2 regions of the Shewanella psychropiezotolerans genome follow, and region 2 is predicted to be linked to the other one. Evidence: predicted binding sites of a transcription regulator. Region 2 holds the regulator's gene; the other holds the start of a gene.
What was found. Region 2 encodes LexA, which represses DNA repair genes until DNA is damaged. Its sites were predicted from a motif close to TACTGTATNNNNATACAGTA; they were not measured.
Positions count from the first base shown of each region.

Region 1: the regulator LexA is predicted to act here: its motif matches at 2,651-2,670, upstream of FM037_RS03070 (LexA family protein).

Region 1 is NZ_CP041614.1:686,551-691,292, reverse strand. Features, by position in the region: gene FM037_RS03090 (ArdC family protein) at 1-546, opposite strand, end outside; gene FM037_RS03085 (H-NS histone family protein) at 1,019-1,405, shown strand; gene FM037_RS03080 (endonuclease) at 1,478-2,188, opposite strand; gene FM037_RS03075 (hypothetical protein) at 2,245-2,460, opposite strand; gene FM037_RS03070 (LexA family protein) at 2,687-3,097, shown strand; gene FM037_RS03065 (Y-family DNA polymerase) at 3,139-4,395, shown strand; gene FM037_RS03060 (hypothetical protein) at 4,518-4,715, shown strand.
Region 2 is NZ_CP041614.1:233,496-238,237, reverse strand. Features, by position in the region: gene plsB (glycerol-3-phosphate 1-O-acyltransferase PlsB) at 1-1,829, opposite strand, end outside; gene lexA (transcriptional repressor LexA) at 2,311-2,928, shown strand; gene FM037_RS01060 (cell division inhibitor SulA) at 2,961-3,473, shown strand; partial or broken gene coxB (cytochrome c oxidase subunit II) at 3,907-4,742, shown strand, end outside.

The DNA.
Region 1 (4,742 bases), 450 kb from region 2:
CTCAATATCACTCACTGGCACAGGCTCGATATTCAGCCCATCTATTTGCTCAACATTAAAGACCGTGAAGCTCTTCAACATTGGAATATTTTCTTTCTCGCCCTGCTGATTTTCTTTTTCCAGCATCTTGTAAAAGATAATGCGCGTGCCCTTCTCTCCCTTACGCACACAACCACCCAGTGCAAGCGCTTGCTTGAACGTCAACCAACTACTGGAAGCAAACCCGCTAGCACTGGCCGCGCACCAGAGCAACAACACATTGATGCCGCTATACGCGTGACGCGTATCAAAATTAACTGGCAACCCACTGCTCCCGTTTGACGTTTCCCATGGACACACCCAAGGCTTAACCCCATTTTCAAGCGCGGCTATCACTTGGTCGGTTATCTCCTGATACAAATCGGTATGGCTTTTCTTGCCCTTCTCTCTGGTTTTTCTTTTGCTGTTAGAGATATCGGATTTGGGGGAGCCTGCTTGTGTCTTGTGGCTGGCAGTCTCGATGAAGGCATTAGTGGAAGTTGGCTGCGTAGGAAGTGAGTGTGTCATTGCGTTAGCTCCAGTGGGTTAAGTTATCGTTTTTTGTTTCCGCCTGTCTTCCTGGACTCAACACATGTTCTGACATGCAGGGGCGCGTAGCGGCGAAGCTTCCCTTGCATGGCGGGTTATGGGGTGAGACAGATAAGAAGGCAGAGCGAGTGCAAAAATGAGATGACCACTGGAGATAAATGACACTCGAAGGACAATGCAGGCTTACGCACACTTAAGCCGTCAAAGAGACTGACAGTGCCTGGTACTTTGCTGTTGATGTTGATTTGCGCTCGCCGCCGGGAAGGATTGGCTATCTGGAACTTAGGGCCACGGCAAGCTTGCTTGCCCGGGTGGCGCAAGTTAGCGATAGGAGGAGCTTGATCCGAAAAGCCCGCCAATCGCCCTACAACCCCTTACCGCATTGACTTTCACGCTTTTCTTTGGAACAATACCCGCGATAAAAAGACTTAATTTAAAGGACCAGTATTAAATGTCAGAATTTTTAGCAACACTCACTCATGGCCGCAAATTTAAAGCGGCAGTAAAAGACCTTCCTGTTGAAGAACTCAAATTGATCCAGGATAAGCTCAACAACCTCATCGATGACCGCGAAGCACAAGAAGCGGCAGACTTAGAGGTGAACGCTGAGCGAAACGCACAAATAGACGCTATTCGTAAACAGATGGCAGAACTTGGCTTAAACGTAGAAGACTTGGATGCCATAAAAGCACCGAAGAAGAAACGCGACCCTCGTCCAGTGAAATATAAGATTGAAGTGAATGGCGAAACCATCACTTGGACAGGCCAAGGCCGCATGCCTACGGTATTTAAGAAAGAACTTGATGATGGTTTCGAGATGAAAGATTTCTTAATCTAGACAATAGTTCCTTACGTATGCCCCACTCTTTCAGTTTCGAGTGGGGTTTTATTCAACGATACCGCTCAGTATCTACGCCTTCTTCCACAGCCCCGCGGTTTCACAGCGACTTTGGGTTATCAAGTTCTTATTTTTCTGTAGCGCTTCAATGCGTTTTACTCTCTTGCACTCCCAAGCACTGACTGGATAGGTTTTATCCCAGGCATTCATCAACTGCTTTTGCTGCTTACTCATGCTGTATTTGGGATAGGTTTTATCCATGTACATATAAGTTCTGGCAATCCGGCCTCGGGCGCTGACAGGCGGCTCTGCTTTACGATTGTCAATTTTCATCGGACACGAACCGAATTCACTCTTCACTGCGGGCAACATAGTGAAGTTGTAATTTGAGCGCATGGCATTAACGGCCCCAATGGCCGGAAACAGATTAAACATGTCGGCCTGCATGTATCGATACTGAACATTAATTTTTTCAGCACACTTGCGGCCCTTGAATGACTTGCCTTTGTTGTTGACGCATTGAGCGTTACCCTCACGCCATTCACTGAACGAACGCCCGAAGTTCTCGGCGGGCACAATGTGCTCCCACTCAACTCTCTTTGCTCGCTTCACATGTTTTTTAGTATTAAAGCCGGCAGGAGGCGTAATATTTTTTTTAGCATCAAAACCTGCACCACAATAAATGGTTTCACGATGGTCCTGATAGACCTGACGCTCAAGCATTTTTTTGGCTTTGCTGAACGATTGATTAGATTCATTAGCCGCAAAAACACTGCCACTCATCAATACTAAGCCACCAACCAACACTCCCTTGAACACATTCATTTCTATTCCTTATTCTATTTTTCAAACTGTTTAATATAGACATTAAGCTCTGCGATTTTCGCCTGCTCAGCCATTGATACCTTGGCGACGGGATGCGCTAATGACGGATGCAAGACATAACACCACTGGCCCCTAACCTCTGTGTAATACAGGCACGGGTCAAGCGCTAATACGCACAAGTTCATGCAGATATCGTCATTCAACAAAGTACAAATCGCATTACACACCATCACGCTTACCTTTGGTATTGTCCCGACTATTTAACATGACAGTGTACCCTTAGCCCATCAATGAATAGAACAGACATGCCTAGTAATCAGTGAGCTATCTTTTGCTGCAGACGATTACCCACCATCTCTATCGCTACACCGCTGCACGAGAAGTCGGTCACATTGCAAATTCAACGCCTTCGCCCTACAATACTGGATACGCATACAGTACCACCAAGATTAAACCATGAAAGTCATTCCCAATACAGCCAGCGTAGGCATCACAGGTTTTGAATCGCCTGCCGCCGAATACATCCAGCGGCCACTAAGTCTCGATGAACTGTTAATCGCTCACCCTAGTTCTACTTTTTTTGGTCATGCATCCGGGGAATCGATGCGCAATGTCGGCATATTCGATGGTGATATCCTTATCATCGATAGACATGTTACCGCCCAAAATGGTGATGTGGTGGTAGCTAACTACAATGGTGAGTTTGTCTGCAAGTTAATTGATACTGTCAGAAAACGCTTGCTGTCTGCAAACGATGAACATCAACCACTGGTCATACATGAGCATGACCAGTTTTGCATTGAAGGTGTGGTAGTCAGTTCGATACGCTGCCACAGACCCAGCCCACTATTAACCGCTAGCATATGAATAACAGCCCACTCCCGCTAATAGCCCCTCACGACAACTAAATGTACGCACTCGTAGACGCCAATTCATTTTATTGCTCTGCAGAACAAGTCTTTCGCCCTGAATGGCGAGGGAGACCCATTGTTGTGCTCTCGAACAACGATGGCTGCATCGTCGCCGCCAATCGTCAGGCTAAAGACGTTGGCATCCCAAAATTCAAACCTTACTTTGAGGTCAAGGCACTGTGTGACAAGCACAACGTTATAGCGCTATCTTCAAATTATGAACTGTACGCTTCACTGTCTGCCCACATGATGGACGTGATAGGCCGCTTCGCGCCCAGACAACATATCTACAGCATCGATGAGTCCTTTCTCTCTCTCAAGCATTGCTACCCTGCGATACCCAACCTCACTGAGCATGCACATAAAATCAGACGCGCGGTATGGAAAGAAACCCGCCTCCCCGTCTGTGTTGGTATCGACGCCACCCTGACACTGGCTAAGGTAGCCAATCATGCTGCCAAAAAACTAATGGGTTATAACGGTGTCTGTCACATAGATTCAAACGAGGAGCGTAAAGCGGTATTACTGGCGATGAAGCCAACAGATGTATGGGGGATAGGTAATCGAATCTCGAAACGCTTGGAGCTTATGGGGATAAAAAACGCCTTCCAACTCGCATCGATGCCGCCAGGCCTGGCAAGAAAATCATTCAGCATTGAAATTGAACGAACGGTCAGAGAACTCAATGGTGAGGAGTGCAAGCAATGGGATGAAGCCAGAGCAGACAAGAAACAGATATTCTCAACCCGAAGCATGGGAGACCGTGTAACTGACAAAGAGGCACTCAAACAAGCCCTCAGTAAACATGTTGGTATAGCGGCAGCGAAGGCCAGAAAACAAGGCACTCTCTGTGGCTCCATGCTCATATTCGCAAGCAACTCTCCTTTTGATGAAAGGCCCACAGGCTTTAAACAAACCATAAAGTTCTCATTTCCCACCGCCGACACCCTGCAAATGACACACGCGGTGACAGCGGCCACAGACGCACTCTTTCAGCCAAATGTCAGGTATTACAAGGTCGGAATAGGGTTACTGGATTTGTGCTCATCCAGTCATGTGCAATCAGATTTATTTGAGACCATCAGCGACCCTAAACTTATGAGCGTCTATGACGCACTAAATACCAGATTTGGCAGCGGCGCTATGTTTCTGGCTGCACAAGGTATTTCGCCGAAATGGAGAATGCGCAGAGACAGGCTCACGCCACAGTACACGACAAACTGGGCAGACATACCCAAGATTCAATGTCGATAAACAGCCGAGGATACCCCCTCAGCAAAGTATCAATCATATGCTGTCAGTGAGACCAGTTGATCTAACCTGATTTTTTTGATTCAATATTCAACTCACACAATGACATGCCAAGGAATAACAAATTGAATTCTCGCGATTTCACCACAAAAGAAGAGAATGGCCAAATAACAGCAGCGCAAAGTAAAAGTTACTGGACTGTTGATAAAGGCGGAATGCTAATCACTGGCAGCGTTGATGGGCAGGATATATTAGAGTTTTCATCAAAACCGATTCAAAATAAATCTGCCTTAGTTAAGTGGGCTCTGAGAGTATTCTATTAACAGTTAGCTGTAATATAAAAACGCTAC
Region 2 (4,742 bases):
GTCATAGCTACAGCAAGGCTATCCTCTATTGAGATGATATCACCAAGCGGATCGCTATCTAGCTGAAACTTCTTTAGCTCTAAACCTTGCTGTACCAGTAACTTGCCATCACCTTCGGGTACCGAGGTGAACTCGGTATAGGGCAGATCTTTGAGCAATTTTAAATAGAGATCTAGCTGCTTCTCAAGCTGTGAACGCTCCAGAGCATGTTGCTCAGAGGCGAGTAAAACCAAGCTGGTCAGAGTCACCGAACTCACCGCCGCCGCATCGTTAATACTTGTCATAACCCGATTAGCTAAGGAATTCACCACAGGAGTCAGCCACTTCGGCTTCTGCTCAGGATCTTTGGCTATCTCCTGCTTCCAATCGGGTCTTTGCTCGTCCAGATAGATGTCTAAGGTGATGGGTTGACCAAAATTCACATAGCCTTGACCGAAGTTACCTAGCTTACGCAGCGCTCCAAACAGTTGCCAAACAGACTCTTTCTTTTTCTTCTTGCCGCTAAGTTCTTTATGATAGGTGGCGACCTCCATCACATGATCATAACCTAAGTACACAGGCACTAAAGTTACCGGTCTTTCCATGCCTCGCAGCACACTATTGAGCGTCATGGCAATCATGCCAGTCTTAGGTGCGAGCAGACGCCCGGTGCGTGAACGCCCACCTTCGGTGAAGTATTCTACCGCATAACCTTTGGTGAACAGCTGATCCAAATATTCACGAAAAACCGCTGTATAGAGCTTATTACCCCTGAAGCTACGGCGAATGAAAAAGGCTCCACCACGGCGGAACATAGGCCCAGCGGGCCAGAAATTGAGGTTGATACCCGCAGCGATGTGCGGTGGCACCATGCCTTCATAATAAAGAATATAAGACAGTAGTAGGTAGTCCATATGACTACGATGACAAGGTACATAGATGATCTCATGACCATCATGATGTAGCTGCCTTACCTGCTCGGCACCTTTAATATTGATACCCTTGTACAACTTGTTCCACAGCCAGGCCAAGAAACGCTCGGCGATGCGCACAAAGCTCTCGGAGTAATCCGCCGCAACTTCATCGAGATACTCCATCGCCTTTGCTCTGGCCTCGACTTCGGAGATCTTCTTGCTCGCCGCTTCCTCCAGAATCGCCTTCTTCAGGGACTCTGAATTTAACAGGTCTTGAAATAGCACCTGACGTTTAGGCAAAACAGGTCCGGTCATGACCTTACGTTGACGGCTGAAGTGGACTCGAGCAACACGAGCTAACTTATGAGCAATTCGCTTGTCGGTGCCGTGTTCGTCGGCCATATAACGAATTGAGACGGCATTAGAAAATTGAACGAAATTATGTCGACCCAGGAAGAGGATCATCAGGCATTTTCGCAGCCAGGTAGGATTTTGACGCTCAAATACCGCCGCCTTCATGGTATCGTCTTCTTTACCTGGAGTACGCCCCCAGTAAAGGCTAACCGGCACTAGCTGTATATCCAGTTCAGGCTTCTGCCTATGTACCTTGAGCAGATCCATAAAGCTATTTAAGAAAAACTCGTTACTTTCTCTTTGGCCAAATAGCGGCTTGGCACCTTCCAGACACACCACCCTCGGCGTGTGCTCACCATCGACAACCAACTCATCATAAGGGCTTGGAAGCCCATACTTATTAGTGATTTCACTTAAGGAAGCGATGTCGCTGAGAGATTCAGTCTTCATCACATAAACCATAGGCTTATCTGGATCTAAGTTGAGATCGGCGAAGGGGTCATGGGGTACAACTATTGTTTGTACCAGCTTTTTCTGAATCCAACGTAAGGATTTATACCAAAGAGAGTCTTTTTTTGACATTTTTCTTATACAATGTGAGTCTTCTTAATAACGGCATAGAATACCAGATAAAAGAGAGATCTCCCTAATAGTAGTCAGCAAAATCCCCCGCATGCCTGATTCGACACTCAAAGCACTTGAGATTGAATATAATTTTCAAAAAAATTAATATTAGATAGCTTTACGGGTGTTCACATTTATAAGGCAACATAAGTTAATAATATTAGGTATAGGTACAATTCATCTCGATAGCCTAGAACATAAAATAAGCCAGTTTAGAGAGATAACCACCAGCACAAAAGATATATAATTCAAGGAGGCCATGCCCACCACCTATTTTTAACGTTATATAAGCACCGAGTAGTCACACCAAAATAATAAATATAAACCATGGGCTTGCGATTGAGAGTTTTTTTGCATACTCACTAATCTTGGTTAATCCTTGCACTGACTAAAATACTGTATATACTAACAGTAACTGTATAGAAAGACAGGATTCATCATGAGACCTTTGACACCAAGACAAGCCGAGATTCTAGAACTCATTAAGCGTAATATTTCCGATACAGGAATGCCTCCGACTCGAGCCGAAATAGCTAAGCGACTAGGTTTCAAGAGCGCCAACGCTGCCGAAGAACATCTTAAGGCACTGGCTAAGAAAGGTCGCATAGAGATCATTCCCGGTACGTCCCGCGGCATCCGACTCACACAAGCTGCGGAGCCAGAAGATTTAGGCTTGCCATTGATCGGCCAGGTTGCCGCAGGCGAACCCATCCTTGCCCAGGAACATATAGAACAACATTATCAGGTCGACCCAAGCATGTTTCGTCCCTGTGCCGACTTTCTACTTAGGGTGCGCGGCGACAGCATGAAAGATATCGGCATTCTCGAGGGTGATCTGCTCGCAGTGCATAAGATTTCACAAGCCAAGAATGGCCAAATTGTCGTGGCTAGAGTGGAAGAGGATGTCACAGTAAAACGCTTCGAGAAAAAGGGCAGCATGGTTTATCTCCATGCTGAAAATGAAGACTATGCACCGATAGTGGTCGATCTCACCAGTCAGAGCCTGAGCATTGAGGGGCTGGCAGTCGGTGTGATCCGTAACGGCAACTGGCAATAGATGAAATCGCACATTGGCGAAGGAGCTTGGTAATGAAAAATTTAATCGGAAATAGCCCTAGACACCCAGGTTTATGGACGAATCCCCTTGACCAAGCGTCCATCACCCAAGAGTGTGGAAGTATCACTACAGTAAGTACCCACACTCAGGGCCGGGTGGAACTGAAAAAGGTGAGTAATCGGCTCGCCACATTGAGCCATCAGGGGCAATGGATCGTATTGATCAGTCCTCCCAACATAGGTTACAAGCAGATGTTAGCCGAAGCCGGTGTTAGGATGGACCGAGTATTGTTGGTTCATGCTAAAGACGAAATCGAAACCTTATGGGCCATGGAAAAAGCACTCATAAGTGGTACATCCAGTGCCGTCATCTGCTGGACTCAGGTCCTAGATTCCCGTGACAACCGACGACTCAGACTCGTAGAAAAGAGCGCTCGCGCCCTTGGCATTGTCATCGAAGATGCGAATAGTCACTTACATGCTAAAGCCCATGAACAAACAGATGCTCACTTCAATCAAGCCTGTTTATTTGGATCTCTGCACTAATCTCCAGTCAATGTAGCCAATAGAAAAATGATTATTTAAGTCCCGCAAGGGACTTTTTTGTATTTGATTTTTATTCGAAATTTTTAAAAAATTCATTAAAAGTGATCTTGATCAATAATTCAACACCAAGTAAGTTAGGGATATAACAACGATAATTTGTTATATCCAAACGATTTAGTAGTCGGCGTAGTAAAGCCCTGCCATCTGTGTAAGGCCAGATATTTACCTCGCTGAAGTCGGTACTGATATATTCAGCCGTAGGTGCGAGCGTGGTTAACTCTGGTAGTAAGTGACTGCCAAACTAAAATAACAAGTGAACCGCCACTGCACTTTGAAGTCATCGTTGCTTTTTTGGGAACTGAAGAGTTTGCATAGAGCAGAGACTTACTGTGTGACTCTTCTTTGTCTTAATTTTTGACAGAGGAGAAGTCTAGTGAAGCGAGTGTTGTATATTTTTCTGGCGTTGCTATTTACGCCATACGTTTTGGCATCAGAAATGCCCCTTAATATGACCAAGGGTGTCACGGATATCAGTGGACAGGTATACAACCTGCACATGATCATCCTGTATATCTGTTGCGCCATCGGTGTTGTGGTTTTCGGAGTAATGATCTATTCCATGATCAATCACCGAAAGTCTAAGGGTGCCGTAGCAGCCAATTTCCACGAAAGTACTAAGGTCGAGATAGCCTGGACCATTACACCTTTCATCATACTCATTATTATGGCAATTCCAGCGACTAAAACCTTAATCGCCATGGAAGATTCTAGTGATGCCGACATCACCATCAAGATCACAGGCTCTCAATGGAAATGGCATTACAGCTATTTCGATCAAGATATAGAATTCTATAGCTTACTCTCAACCCCGAGAGCACAAATAGAAGGAACCGAGGAGAAGGGAGAGAACTATCTCCTCGAGGTCGATAAGCCCTTAGTGCTGCCCATCAATAAAAAAGTTCGCTTCCTGATGACATCTGAAGATGTGATCCATTCCTGGTGGGTTCCCGCATTCGCCGTCAAGAAAGATGCTAACCCGGGTTTCATCAATGAAGCATGGACTCGTATCGATATCCCAGGTACCTATCGCGGCCAGTGTGCCGAGCTCTGTGGTAAAGATCATGGCTTCATGCCAATCGTGGTTGAAGCCCTGAGCCAAGCCGACTTCGACATCTGGGTAGCCGAACAAAAAAATCAGGCCAGCACTGCCGCAGCTGAGGCTGAGGCTTCCTTGAGTAAATCCCTCTCCATGAATGAGCTTATGGCCCA